2 regions of the Gordonia sp. NPDC062954 genome follow, and region 1 is predicted to be linked to the other one. Evidence: riboswitches for the same ligand, from Rfam matches in the RefSeq annotation. Region 1 holds a riboswitch; the other holds the start of a gene.
The links. Region 1 has a riboswitch for thiamine pyrophosphate ahead of thiO (glycine oxidase ThiO). Riboswitches for the same ligand answer to the same signal wherever they lie in the genome.
Positions count from the first base shown of each region.

Region 2: it holds a riboswitch for thiamine pyrophosphate, as region 1 does, so the genes downstream of both, thiC (phosphomethylpyrimidine synthase ThiC) here and thiO (glycine oxidase ThiO) in region 1, are expected to answer to the same signal.

Region 1 is NZ_JBITWL010000017.1:15,839-23,188, reverse strand. It holds gene ACIGKQ_RS16230 (hypothetical protein) at 1-230, opposite strand, end outside; gene ACIGKQ_RS16225 (NUDIX hydrolase) at 654-1,136, shown strand; gene ACIGKQ_RS16220 (hypothetical protein) at 1,230-1,700, opposite strand; gene thiE (thiamine phosphate synthase) at 1,885-2,568, opposite strand; TPP riboswitch at 2,651-2,763, shown strand; gene thiO (glycine oxidase ThiO) at 2,762-3,871, shown strand; gene thiS (sulfur carrier protein ThiS) at 3,871-4,068, shown strand; gene ACIGKQ_RS16200 (thiazole synthase) at 4,073-4,891, shown strand; gene ACIGKQ_RS16195 (DUF222 domain-containing protein) at 5,254-6,501, opposite strand; gene ACIGKQ_RS16190 (oxygenase MpaB family protein) at 6,817-7,350, opposite strand, start outside.
Region 2 is NZ_JBITWL010000004.1:78,328-85,677, reverse strand. It holds gene ACIGKQ_RS05910 (LLM class flavin-dependent oxidoreductase) at 1-416, opposite strand, end outside; gene ACIGKQ_RS05905 (SHOCT domain-containing protein) at 530-910, shown strand; gene ACIGKQ_RS05900 (HAD-IIA family hydrolase) at 1,149-1,931, opposite strand; gene thiD (bifunctional hydroxymethylpyrimidine kinase/phosphomethylpyrimidine kinase) at 2,045-2,905, opposite strand; gene thiC (phosphomethylpyrimidine synthase ThiC) at 2,905-4,581, opposite strand; TPP riboswitch at 4,573-4,688, opposite strand; gene ACIGKQ_RS05885 (GNAT family N-acetyltransferase) at 4,876-5,223, shown strand; gene ACIGKQ_RS05880 (siderophore-interacting protein) at 5,282-6,037, shown strand; gene ACIGKQ_RS05875 ((2,3-dihydroxybenzoyl)adenylate synthase) at 6,060-7,350, opposite strand, start outside.

The sequences.
Region 1 (7,350 bases):
GCCACACACGAGATCGCGAGCACCACAAGGATCAGGATGAGCTTTCCCGGACTGGTGACCGAGTAGTGGCGCAGCGTCGTCAGAGGGGACTGTGCCCGCTGACGCGTCGAGGTGACGAGGTTGCGGCGGTCGGAGAGCACCTGTCGGATCGGAGGCGCCGTGGGACTGGGCCGGATGGTCCGGCCCGCACGCGTGAGCGCGGTCCTCATGGGCGAGACGTCGCCGGTCACGTCAGGTTCCTTCCGAACTCTCCATTTTTCCGGCGTCACTTTCCGATCGTGCCGGTCGTGCCGGCGTCGGGTTCACGGTCTCCACCTTGTCTGTCGCCGCGTGTGGTCCATATGTTTCGTCTCTCGGCAAGAGGCGAAACGCGATGTCCGGCGTTGCGTCGAAAGCTCGGGGACACGGTTCGGGCATCTGCCTCAACCCTAGTCCTCGGGTGCGGGCCCGGCTCGTCGTGCGGTGCCGTGTCCCCGCACTTCTCGGATTGCGTGCGGCTCGGATCGTCAGGGGAGTCGACCAGCGGCGGATCGGGTCGGCGGAGTGAATTCCACGTTCGCACTCTGGCCAGTACCGGCCGCCTCACATACGGTGGACGACGTCCGGGCCGCATGGTTGGAGTGTTGGGGCGACGACGAGCAGCAGGAGGCAGAGTGCGCGGAGACGGCGACGGTTGGGTGGTCGATCCGGACGGTTCGCGCTACTGGGGCCGCAATGGTGCGGCGGGACTGTTGCTGCGTGCGCCGCTGCCCGACGGGTCTACCGGGATCCTGCTTCAGCACCGGGCGGTGTGGTCGCATCAGGGAGGTACCTGGGGTTTGCCCGGCGGTGCCCGCGACTCTCATGAGAGTGCGATTGACACGGCGATCCGAGAGGCCGACGAGGAAGCCGGTATCGGGGACAGCGCGCTGCGGGTGGTTGCCGCGATCGTCACCCACCAGGCGCCCAGCGGGTGGACGTACACCACGGTGATCGCAGAGGTTGATCAGCCGGTGGACACTGTGGCGAACTTCGAGTCCGCGGAGCTGCGCTGGGTGCGGGAAGACGACATCTCCGAGCTGCCGTTGCATCCGGGTTTCGAGAATGCTTGGCCGATGCTGCAGGAACGCATCAACGCTCTCGATCCGCGGAGCTGAGAATCGCCGCCCAGCTCTGGAATCGCCGCCCAGCTCTGGAATCGCCGCCCAGCTCTGGAATCGGGCCCAGTTGTGGGATCGGACCAGGGCCGGTCACCGCGTCGGCCGTAGCCGGTTGGCCCCGGCGATGAGTGCGCGGACGTTGGCCTCGTCGGCGGTCTGTCCGGTGCCGTACGCCCAGCATCGGCGGTCGTCGTGTTCGCACAGCAGGAATGTGGTCACGGTCCCGGCGCACTCACGCTGATGGAGTCCGACGATCTGGACCGGCGCCCCGATGTCGTGCAACATCGACGTCATCGCCCCGATCGGGCCGGCCGCGGTCGCCTGCAACGACATGATGTCGTCGGCGTGGGCGATGGTGGCCTGGCAGGTGACCAGGTCTTCTCGGTCCCGTCGGGTCGACCAGGTGCCCAGCCGGATTGCCCCGGTCGGGGCGAACTCGGCGAGGAAGCCTTCCCAGCTCAGGCCGGTCGCCTCTTCGCGCATACCGCGTGGCAGCGACTGACCGAACCGAGCCGCGAACGGGTCGGTGCGTGAATGTGTTGTGCGTTGGATGGTGTGCATGGAATTCGCCTGTTCGGTCGAGGAGAGACCGACGGGCAGATGCGCAACGACCCCGCAGCGGGGGGTCGGTCAGATTCAGACCCCGCTGCGGCGGGTTACGAGCGCGTTCTGCATGCACAACATGATGGCGACCACGATAGACCGCACCACTGCAACGCGGCAACCGAGTTGTCGACGCAACGGCCTACAGCGCAGCGCGCAACTGCGTGGCGGCCGTGCGTGGCTCGTCGGCGGCGGTGATCGCGCGGACCACCACCGCCCGGCGTGCTCCGGCATCGGTCACCGCAGTGAGCCGGTCGGCGTCGATACCGCCGATGGCGAACCACGGCTTCTCGGCCGCGACCGCCGCTGCCTGACGGACGAGGTCGAGGCCGGGGGCGGACCGGCCGGGTTTGGTCGGCGTGGGCCAGCACGGTCCGACGCAGAAGTAGTCGACGTCGTCATCGTCGACCGCGTCGCGTAACTGTGCTGCGTCGTGGGTGGAGATGCCGATCGCGATGTCGGCGCCGGCAATGTGGCGGGCCAGCTTGGCGGGCAGGTCGCCCTGTCCGACGTGCAGGACATCGGCGCGTGACAGTGCGGCGATGTCGGCGCGGTCGTTGACCGCGAGCATCGCGCCGTGCTGGTGGGCGATGGCGCGCATACGTGCCAGGATCTCGAGTTCCTCTCGGGCCTCGAGGGTGCCGAACTGCGCTTCGCCGGGCGAACCCTTGTCCCGTAACTGGACGATGTCGACACCGCCGGCGACTGCAGCGGACACGAAGTCGACGAGGTCTCCGCGTTCCCGGCGGGCGTCGGTGCACAGGTAGAGGCGGGCGTCGGCGAGCCGCGCGGTCCGCGCGCTTCGGGTGTCGGTCACGGTGGCCACGCTAGCCGTGGGAGTCGAGACGACTGCGGCCCCGGGTCGCCACCGCCGTGCCAACGCCCAGAACGACGGCGGTAGCCTGGGGTGGAACGACACGGGAGCCTGGGGTGCGCCGGGCTGAGAGTGCGGATCGATCCTCCGCTGACCGTTTGACCTGATCCGGGTAATGCCGGCGAAGGAAGGATGATCTGACGTGATTGCTGACAATTCCGGCTCCGCCACCGGCCTGCTGGCGGTGATCGGTGGCGGTGTCATCGGCTTGACCTGTGCGTTGGCCGCTGCCGACGCCGGTTGGCGGGTTCGGGTGTTTGACGCCGGCGCCGAGCATCGGGCGGCATGGGTGGCGGCGGGCATGCTCGGGTCCCTGGGTGAAGGGCATCCCGGGGAGGACGAGCTGCTGGCATTGTCCACCGAGTCGGTGCGCCGCTGGCCGCAGTTGCTGTCCCGTCTGGGCGGCCACAGCGTTCTGGCAGCCGCCGACTCGCTGTTCGTCGCAGCGTCCTCCGCCGACGCCGAACATCTCGATACTCTCGCCGACTTCGTCTGGGCCCGCCGACCGCGCGCCCAGGACGACCTGCGCCGGGTGGGCCCGACTGAGATACGGCGACTCGAATCGGCCGTGAGCTCCCGGCTGCACAGCGGCTATCTGGCCATCGGTGAGGGCGCGGTGGACAACCGTCGATTGCTCGCCGCGTTGCGGGAGGCGCTTCTGGCGGCCGGTGGTGAGGTGGTCGAGCGGCGGATCAGTGATCTCGCCGAGCTGGCCGACGCCGATGACATCCTCGTCGCCGCGGGATTGGGAACGTCCGCGTTGGTGCCGGAGGTGTCGTTGCATGCGGCCAAGGGAGAGATCCTCCGGCTCCGTCGGACCACGTGGTCGGTGCCACCGCCAACGCACGTGGTGCGAGCGCGGATGCACGGTCGGGCGGTGTATCTGGTCCCGCGGCAGGACGGCGTCGTTGTCGGCGCCACTCAGTACGAACCGTTCGACGAGACGGCCTTTGCCCCCGATGTCGGCGGCGTGACGGACCTGCTGTCCGACGCCGTCGACCTCATGCCCGGTCTGCGTACCTACGAGCTGGCCGAGGCCGGTGCCGGCATGCGTCCGTGTTCGGTCGACGGGCTCCCCATCATCCGTCGCATCGATGAGCGGGTGCTGGTTGCCACCGGCCACGGCCGCAACGGAATCCTGTTGGCGCCCTATACGGCTCATGTGGTCCTCGACGTACTCCGCGGCGCTGCAGGCCGGCGCACTGTCGGGGCCACGAACGCGAGCGACGCCATCAACCAAGGAGTGAACAGATGATGACGGTCACCGTCAACGGAGAGGACATGACCCTGCGGCCCGATGCCTCGGTGGCGGAACTGCTGAGGAGTATGGGTCTGCCGGACCGAGGTATCGCCGTCGCAGTCGACGGCGTGGTTGTTCCCCGGGGGAGCTGGAGCACGGCCCTGCATGCGGGTGCCGGTATCGAAATCGTCACCGCGGTGCAGGGTGGGTAGCGCGATGCGGAATGATCCGACCACGGATACGAACGCCGAATCCGCGCTATACGGGAACGCGAAGGCCGCTGACTGTCTGCGGATCGCGGACCGCGAGTTCGCTTCTCGGCTCATCATGGGCACCGGTGGGATCTCCAACCTGGCCGTTCTCGAGCGGGCCCTGGTGGCGTCGGGCACCGAGTTGACCACCGTGGCCTTGCGGCGTGTGAGTCCGGACTCGCGTACCGGGATGATCGAGTTGCTGCGTCGCCTCGACATCGCGATCCTGCCCAACACCGCTGGCTGCCATACGACGGCCGAAGCAGTGTTGACCGCACAGCTCGCCCGTGAGGCCGTCGAGACCCATTGGGTGAAACTCGAAGTGGTGTCCGATGAACGTACCCTGCTACCCGACCCGATCGAACTGGTCGACGCGGCGCGGGCCTTGGTCGACGATGGCTTCGCCGTGTTGGCCTACACCAACGACGATCCGGTTCTTGCCGGGCGGCTGCAGGATCTCGGTGTCGCAGCCGTGATGCCACTCGGGTCACCGATCGGTACCGGATTGGGTATCGCGAATCCGCACAACATCGAGATGATCGTCGCCGATGCACAGGTGCCGGTGGTCCTCGACGCGGGTATCGGCACTGCGAGCGACGCCGCTCTCGCCATGGAAATCGGTTGCGATGCAGTCCTGCTCGCCTCCGCGGTCACGCGCGCCGATGACCCGGAGCGAATGGCCACGGCGATGAGGCACGCGGTGATCGCCGGGCGTCATGCCGCCGGCGCCGGCCGTATCCCGAAGCGCTTCTGGGCTCGGGCGTCCTCGCCGCAACGCGCCTGAAAAATACGTCGCGATGTGACGATCATGGCGAAATACGTTGGCGTGGAGCCGCTTTAGATAAGCGGCGGGCTCGCAGGCTCGCTCGCCGCTACTCAATCAGCGGGTTGGGCAAGCTGCGGTTGGGCGGTGGGCCCGCATGCTCGCGGACAGGTGCCGAGCGAGTAGGCGGTCGCCCGGCGTACGGTGTCGCGTATCGCGCACCACAAGGGTTGTTGTGCAACCGATGTGGCCGTCGGGTACGCGACACCGTTGCGGCGCCGTTGGTTCACGCTATGGAGTTCTCAAGGGACGGTTGCGGTCCCGACCGGGGTCGGGTGCGTGGGAAGACTTGGCTGCGTGACCTACTCGCCGGTCAGCGTGGCTCAGGCGGCGGCGGGTAGGTTGTCGAGGTTCATCGTGCGTCGGTTGTAGGCCGGTATCGGCCGACGTGTCGGGTCAACAGCGGCGGGTGGGATGAGCCAGGGATGTCGGTCGTGACCCATGATCACCTCCCACCCGTTGTGGTGGATGTCGGCATGACACGACGGGCACAGCAAACATCCGTTGTCCAACACCGTGATTCCACCATCAGCCCAATGCACGAGGTGATGGCCTTGGCAGCGGGAGGCCGCCACACCGCATTTGATGCAACACTCGTCGCGTTTGTGCAACGCCTTACGGAGATGGGCTGGGAACAGGCGTTTGTCTTTACTCATCTCCATCGGCACCGCCTCACCGTCGACGATCGCGACCGTCGCGGTGGTGTCGCACGTCAACGTGCGCAGCATGGCTTCAGTGATCGACCCCAGGAACGGCAACTCGGCCAAATCAGGAGTATCAGCGGGCACCGACACCAGCAGTCGGTGACGCGGCGCGGACGCCACATCACCACTACGGGCAGCGATATCGAGTAATGCCTCCAACGCGTCGGCGTGGCGGCGCTCCGGGCCGCGGGCATCAGGCGACCCGTCGGGTTCGGGACGCGGTGCCGCCAACTCTTCCATCGCAGCCGAGAATTTTTCGCCGACCTCGGTGTTGAGGTCGGCGCGCACCTGCAGCCGTCCGTCACCATCGACATCGTGGGTGAGCGCATTGAGGTTACGGTCTTCGGAGGCGGGTAGCCCACCGGTGTCCTCAGCGGCCTGGTTACCCAGACGACGGGAACGTTTGCCGATGTCGGCGGGGGTGGCGCCGGAAAAGAATCGGGCGAGAAGTTCGGCCACGATGTTTAGACGCGCCACATCGTCGAGCGGTTCCGCCGATCTTTTCCCGACATGATCGACCCCTTTACCCACCGCGTCGACATGCTCGGCGGAGATCGCCCCATCAGCGGCATGCGCGGCCAGGGTCGGCAGTTTCTCGCGTGCGGCGGCGATCCGGATCAGACGGGTCGCCACCGCCGGCGCGAGCCCCATCACGATCAACAACTCACTGAGTTTGCGGCCGTGATCGCGGGCCACACCCAGTCGATCCAGATGGCCGACCACCGTCGCAGCGTGATGGTCGATCAGATTACGCAGCACGACCAGAGCGGTCATCGCATCGAACGCGGCACGCCCCGACATATCGTCGCCCAAGTGCAGGTCACGAACAGAATCAGTGATGGTGGTGAGATCCCCCGAAGCTCCCATGACTCCACTATGGTCGAACACCAGTTCGACGTCAAGGAGTTTCTTAAAGATAGTGCAGAAGATTTTTGAGCGGGTGGGGTGGTTTCGATACGCGGCGGGCTCGCAGGCTCGCACGCCGCTACTCAACCAGCGGCATGGGCTCGCTCGTCGCTACTCGACATGCGACAGGGAGTGTTGCTGCGGGGCGGGGGTTTCGATACGCGGCAGGCTCGCTCGCCGCTACTCAACAAACGACGGGGGGCGGCGGTGCATGGGCAGCACGCCGCTACTCAACCAGTGGCGGGGGCGGCGGTGCATGGGTCGGCACGCCGCTGATCAACCAACGGGCTGGGGTGCGTTGTCCACCAGTTCGTGGGTGACGCCGTAGGCGGCGCGCATGCGAGTCATCTCGGCGTCTCGGACGCGGTAGCCCCGTTGCGAGATGCGTTGTGGACCACCGCCGATGCGCATTCGGATGTGACCGAATCCTGCCATCACGGGCGCGCCCGCGCGGATGACGTGCTTGAGTCGAGTGTCGGGGATCTGTAACGCATCGGCGTCGGAATCCCCCAGGAACACCCGCTGGAGCGCATGGACCAATCGGGTGGCCGCCGCGCGTCGGGCGGTGGTGGGGCCCGGCAGCGTATTGGCGATCTCTGGGATCAGGTAATCGTCGGTGAGTGCGACCACGAACTCGCGGTCGTGGTCGTCAGGTCCGGGCGAGGTGAGTCGGTAGAGTTCCTCGATCCGGATGTGATCGGACTCGTCGGCCGGATTCAGCTCTGGCTCCATGCCGATCACGTGTCCGACGTAGCGCCATAGGTGATAGACGGCATCGAGGTCGTCGTCGCTGAGCCGAACCCCGAGGCT
Region 2 (7,350 bases), on a different contig from region 1:
AACAGCGACAGTTTGTCGGTGAACAACTCCTCATAATCGGCGAGGTCGTAGCCGAACAGGGGAAACGACTCGGTGAACGATCCGCGCCCGAGAATCACTTCGGCGCGGCCATCCGACAACGCGTCCACGGTGGCGAAACGCTCGAATACCCGGATCGGGTCGTCGGAACTGAGTACGGTCACCGCCGAGCCCAACCGCATCCGGTGGGTCGCAACGGCGATGGCACCGAGGACCACTTCGGGTGCCGAGACGGCGTAGTCGTCGCGGTGGTGTTCCCCGACTCCGAAGAAGTCGACACCCACCTCGTCGGCGAGGACTGCTTGTGCCACGACGTCACGGATGGTCTGTGCCGCAGACACCGCATTCCCGTCGTCGTCAACCGTCACGTCGCCGAAAGTATCGAGGCCGAGTTCCATGGGAGCACCCTAGCTTTGCCGGTCAATGCGCACTGCGTGAGCGCAGCTGTGAGAAGCTATGGAACGCAGCGTCGGACACCCCGACGTCACCTACCGGCTAAGGAGTATGCCCGATGTGGGACTCGTTCTGGGACTTCATCTGGTACACGATCGTCATTTTCGCGTTCGTGGCCTATCTGATCGTCCTCTGGCACATCATCATCGACCTCTTCCGTGACAAGTCCTCCGGCTGGATCAAGGCCGTGTGGATCATCTTCCTGATCCTGCTGCCGTACATCACCGCAATCGTCTACCTGCTGGTCAAGGGCCGCGGTATGGCAGAGCGTCAGAATGAGGCGGTCAAGGAGGCCAAGCAGGCCACCGACAGCTACATCCAGTCGGTCGCCACGGCCAAGAGCCCGGCCGAGCAGATCGCCGACGCCAAGCAGTTGCTGGACTCTGGCACCATCACCCAGCAGGAGTTCGATTCGCTGAAGGCGAAGGCGCTCAGCTAGCTTTCGCGCCGACGGAACCCTGTTTCGCGCCGACGGCATCTGGTTCGCGCCGACAGAACCCCGTTTCGCGCCGACAGAACCCCGTTTCGCGCCGACAGCACCCGCTCCTTGGTAGGGCGGGTGCTGTTTGGGTTTTGTGGCGGGTGCTGTCGGCGCGAAACGGGGTTCTGTCGGCTGCCGTGCTGGGCGCGTGGGAGGGTGAGGTTGCGGGGCGCGGGGCGCGGGGCGCGCGAGCCTGTCAGGTCCCGAATGGGTTCGCGGTGTGGCCGACGAGATCGGCAACCGAATCGATCACCCGGGTGGCCCGATAGGGGAACAGTTCCACCGACGTGGGAGTCGATATGCCGGACAGGACCAGGATGGTCTCCAGCCCGGCCTCCATGCCGGAGATGACATCGGTGTCCATCCGATCACCGATCATCAGGGTGTGCTCGGAATGCACACCGATCTGCCGCAGCGCTGAGCGCATCATCAGCGGATTCGGCTTGCCCACGTAATACGGTTCGCGGCCGGTGGCCCGGGTGATCAGGGCGGCCACGGCGCCTGTCGCAGGGAGCGAGCCGGCCGCCGACGGCCCGGTGGCGTCGGGGTTGGTCGCGATGAACCGGGCCCCGCGTTCCACCAGGCGGATGGCCGTGGTGATCGCCTCGAACGAGTACGTCCGAGTCTCCCCGAGTACGACGTAGTCGGGGTCCGAATCGGTGATCACGTAGCCGATCTCGTGTAGCGCCGTGGTGAGACCCGACTCGCCGACGACGTACGCCGATCCGCCCGGGCGCTGTGACTCCAGGAACCGGGCAGTGGCCAGTGCCGACGTCCAGATCGACTCCTCGGGAATGTCCAAGCCGGTGCGCAGCAGGCGTGCCCGCAGGTCGCGCGGGGTACGGATCGAGTTGTTGGTCAACACGATGAACGGGACATCGTTGGCGCGCAGCTCGGCCAGGAACTCGTCGGCGCCGGGGATCAAGTGTTCTTCGCGGACGAGAACACCGTCCATGTCCATCAGATAGTTCCAGCTCATGTACCGCATTATGGCCGGGCTCGGCAATGGCCGCGTCGAACCCTCGAAATGCGCCCCCTGGGCTGTTTCGCTGGGGTGCATTTCGGTCGTGGGTGCCGCGTTCGCCGCGGCGGTCAGTCGGGACGCTCTGACACCCGCCACAGCGGGTTGACCGGACCGTGCCCGGCCCCAAGCGGGTAGGCGGCCTCGAGTCCCCTGGTCACCCACCGCTTGGCGAAGTCGATCGCGTCTGGCACCCCATATCCGTGCGCGAGCGCACCGGCGGTGGCCGCCGCGAGGGTGTCCCCGGCGCCGTGATCGTGCCCGGTCTCGATGCGAGGATGGGCGAACTCGTGAAAGTGCTCGCCGTCGAACAGCAGGTCGGGGCTCTGGGCCGACGTGCGCAGGTGCCCGCCCTTGACCAGCGCCCATTGTGCCCCCAGCGCGTGCAAGGCGCGGGCCGCGTCCTGTTGCGACGCGGCGTCGACGACGTCGATGCCGGTGATCAGCCGCACCTCGTCGAGGTTCGGCGTCACCACGGTGGCGATGGGGATCAAGGTGGAACGCAACGTCTCCAGGGCTTCGGCAGCCAACAAGGGGTCACCGTGCATCGACGCACACACCGGGTCGACGACCAGCGGGACGGGCCGATCGCGACCGACGCCGAGCTCGCCGCATGCCGCGGCGACGGCCTCGATGATCGGTGCCGAGGCCAGCATCCCGGTCTTGGCCGCCCCGACGCCGATGTCGGTGACCACGCTGTGCATCTGCGCGGCCACCGTCGCCGGCGCGATCTCCGCAAAATCCTGCACGCCCACCGTGTTCTGCACCGTCACCGCTGTCACGGCGACGCAGGCATGCAGTCCGAGAAGCGCGAAGGTGCGCATGTCGGCCTGGATGCCGGCGCCGCCGCCCGAGTCCGAACCCGCGATGGTGAGAACCCGTCGCGGCGTCACACCGGGTGGCGCCGTGGGTAATCGGAGGTCATCGGTCATCAGGTGGGGGAGCCTCCGGCCGCGGCCTCCAACGGTAGATAGACCCGGTTGCCGTGCTCGGCGAACTCCGCCGACTTGGCGGCCATCTCCTCGGCGATCTTGCGGTCGATGTCCTCGGCGGTCACCAGGCCGTTCTGCTCGGCGTAGTCGCGCACATCCTGCGAGATGCGCATCGAGCAGAACTTCGGCCCGCACATCGAGCAGAAGTGCGCGGTCTTGGCCGGTTCGGCGGGCATCGTCTCGTCGTGATATTCGCGTGCGGTATCCGGATCGAGGGCCAGGTTGAACTGGTCGGTCCAGCGGAACTCGAAGCGCGCCTTGGATAGCGCGTCGTCGCGCTCCTGCGCGCCCGGATGCCCCTTGGCGAGGTCGGCGCTGTGAGCGGCGATCTTGTAGGTGATCACACCGACCTTGACGTCATCGCGATTGGGTAGTCCCAGATGCTCTTTGGGCGTCACGTAGCACAGCATCGCGGTGCCGGCCTGCGCGATCATCGCGGCGCCGATGGCCGAGGTGATGTGGTCATAGGCAGGTGCGATGTCGGTGGCCAACGGTCCGAGCGTGTAGAACGGCGCCTCTTCGCACAACTCTTCTTCGAGTCGCACGTTCTCGGCGATCTTGTGCATCGGTACGTGGCCCGGTCCTTCGATCATCACCTGCACACCATGCGATTTGGCGATCGTGGTGAGTTCGCCAAGGGTGCGGAGCTCGGCGAACTGCGCCTCGTCGTTGGCGTCGGCGATCGAGCCGGGCCGCAGACCGTCACCCAGCGAGAAGGTGATGTCGTAGCGGGCGAAGATCTCGCACAGCTCCTCGTAGTGGGTGTAGAGGAACGACTCCTGGTGATGCGCCAGACACCAGGCGGCCATGATGGATCCGCCGCGCGAGACGATGCCGGTGACCCGCCGGGCCGCGAGCGGCACATACCGCAGCAACACCCCGGCGTGCACGGTCATGTAGTCCACGCCCTGCTCGGCCTGCTCGATCACGGTGTCGCGGTAGATCTCCCACGTCAGCTTGGTGGGATCACCGTTGACCTTCTCCAGCGCCTGATAGATCGGCACCGTGCCAACCGGGACCGGGGAGTTGCGCATGATCCATTCGCGGGTCATGTGGATGTCGCGACCTGTGGACAGGTCCATGATGGTGTCGGCGCCCCATCGGGTGGCCCACACCATCTTCTCCACCTCCTCGGCGATCGAACTGGTGACTGCCGAATTTCCGATGTTGGCGTTGACCTTCACCGCGAACCGCTTGCCGATGATCATCGGTTCGGATTCGGGATGACGGTGATTGGCGGGGATCACCGCACGTCCTGCGGCGACCTCGGCACGCACGAGTTCCACCTCGACACCCTCACGTGCGGCGATGAAGCGCATCTCGTCGGTGACGATGCCGGCGCGTGCCCACGCCAGCTGCGTCGACGCCCCGTTCACTGGTTCGGGTCGGTGCCACGCATCGCGAGTCGGCGGCAATCCCTGCTCCACGTCGATGGTCGCGGTCACGTCGGTGTATGGACCGGACGTGTCGTAGACGTCGAGGTGCTCGCCGTTGGTCAGCTGGATGCGTCGCGCCGGAACCCGGAGATGATCGATCTCGCGGTAGTGCTTGCTGCTTCCCTCGATCGGTCCCTGGGTGACAGTCGAGACGGCAGTTTCGGATACACGTGTTCCCATGATGCGACTCCCTACGCCGGCATTACCCGGACAGGTTCAGGCGGTCGGCGACCGTCCCGTCGCCATCTCAGCCCCCGGTGATCGTGGGAGCCCCCGCGTGTTCAATTTGTCGATCGCGGCGTCCGCCGGGATCAGCACCACCCTACGACGTCGCCGTGCTCGGTGCGGGCCGGGGGCCGCGACCGACAACCTACGCCATCGTAGGGTAGCCTGTGACAGGGATCACATAGGGTCCTACGTCGGTGTCGGGAGGGGAGCCCCGCCGCCGGCGATCCGCCGCGTTCAGGAGGGATTGTGCAGAGGAAGCATCAGCATCGACCACCACAGTCTGCGCAGGCGATTCTGCAGCAGATCGCCCAGGTGGTCCACAATCCCGACCGCGACAGGTTCGAGCTGTGGGTGGCCGGCGACCTCGTCGGCGTGCTCGGGTACAGCACCGAGGTCAGCGAGGGAAAACCGACAATCACGATCCTGCACACCGTGCTCTACGACGAATACACCGGCCACGGTCTCGGCACCCGCCTGATGGTCGGGGCCATCGCGTATGTGCGTGACCAAGGAGCTCGGCTGAGGCCGGTCTGCTCGTTCACCAAGTCGTACCTCGATTCCCATCCGGGGATCGTGCCGCTGGCGCCGGCGTGAGCGCAGCCTAAGTTAGGCTACCCTGACGGAAGTTGCTGTCGAGGGAAGGCCGTGTCACATGGCGGAACAGACCAAGTCCAAGTCGCGCGGGTGGCAGGGCGCCGTCCTCAAGCTCATGGGTGCCGACGACTACGAGCTCACCGTGACCAGCAATGAACCGGTCACCGACGACTACATCCGGCTCGGCTTCACCGGTGGCGGCCTGCTCGCCGACCGCCCGGTCCACCCGACGATGTGGCTGCGCATCTGGTTCGAGAACAAGCACGGCAAGCTCCATCAGCGCGCCTACACCCTTGTCGATCCGGACCCGGCGACCGACTCGTTCTCCCTCGAGTTCGCCATCCACGACGGCGCAGCCACCCGGTGGGCGCAGTCGGCCCGGCCCGGCGACACCATCTCGTCGACCTTCATGGGGTCGAAGTTCGCCATCGGCGACCCGGCCCCCAAGGGCTGGCTGATCGCGGGCGACACCGCGGCGCTGCCGGCAATCAACTCGCTGCTCGACGCGATCTCCGCGTCGTCGAACCCGTCGGCGCCGGCGACGATCTGGTTCGAGTACGTGCACGAATCCGACACGTCGCTACCGCTGCGACTGCGCGACCAGGACACCATCAACTGGATCAAGCGTGACGGCACGGCGCTGACCGATGCGGTCCGCGATGCCGCGTTCGACGCCACCGATCATCACGGGTTCGTCGCCCTGGACATGAAGTCCACACGCGCGGTGTCCGGGTTGTTCAAGAATGACTACAAGCTTGGCAAGGCCAACGTGAAGGCCCAGGCCTACTGGCGGGAGAACGGTCCGGCTTCCTGACGACGCCGAGGCGTGAGCCCGGTCACGGCTCCTGCAGCGACCGGACCAGCACCGCCTTGTCGATCTTCCCGACCGCGGTGACCGGCAGGGTGGGCACCACCACCAGGCGGTCGGGCAGTTTGAACGACGCGAGTCCACGTTCGGCGAGGAACGTGCGGACCTCAGGGAGCGTCAGTTCGCGTCCCCGCGGATGATCGTGCGACAGCACCACGGCGGCGCAGATCTTTTCACCCAACGACTCGTCGGCTAGGCCGACGACTGCGGCTGCACGGATCGACTCGTGGGCGAGCAGATTCTCCTCGACGTCATCGGCAGCGACGTTCTCACCGGCCCGCACGATGGTGTCCTTGATCCGGCCGGTCACCGCCAGATGGCCCGACGGCAGTCGGCGTACCCGGTCGCCGGACCGGTAGAAGCCCTCCGGGGTGAACGAGCGTGCATTATGCTCGTCGGCGCGGTAGTAGCCGCGGATCGTGTACGGACCGCGTACCAGCAGTTCGCCGTCGGTGCCGTCGGGCACGTCGTCACCGTTCTCATCGACCACCCGCACCTCGTCGAACTCCGACATCGGTGCACCCTGCACCGCGTGCACCAACTCGCGGGGGTCGTCGAGGCGGGTGTAGCAGATGAGTCCCTCGGCCATCCCGAACACCTGCTGGACCACGTCGCCCAGTGCGGCATCGAGTGCGACGGCGTCGGGTTCGGCCAGCTTGGCGCCACCCACCTGAAGCAGTCGGAGACTGCTGATGTCGGCGGGTTCCCACTCGGTGGCCGCGCACCACACCTGGGCCAGCGCCGGGACGAGTGCGGTCACGGTGACCCGGTAGCGCTCGATCAGGTCGAAGGTGTTGTCCGGGCTGGGGTTGTCGGTGACGACGGTGTGCCCCCCAACCGTCATCACCCCGAGCATCCCGGGACAACACAGCGGGAAATTGTGGGCACCGGGCAGCGCCACCAAATACGTGTCGGCCGCAGTGAGTTCGGCCACCTCGGCGGAGCGGCGCGCATTGTAGGCGTAGTCATTGTGGGTCCGCGCGATGAGTTTCGGCAGCCCGGTGGTGCCGCCGGAGATGAGGAACAGTGCCGGCGCGTCCGGGTCGGTGTCCTCGGCCGACGGCAATCCGGTGGTCTCCGGGTCGGCATCGGGCAGTGCGGCATACACGCCGGGGTCGCCGTCGACGAACACAGTCCCCACCGTGCCGACGCGTCGCTGCAGATCCGCGGCCAATTCGCGGTAGTCGTATCCGCGACGGTCGTCCTCGGTGATGTAGGCGACGGCAGCGGAACCGGCGGCGAGGTGTGCGATCTCGCTG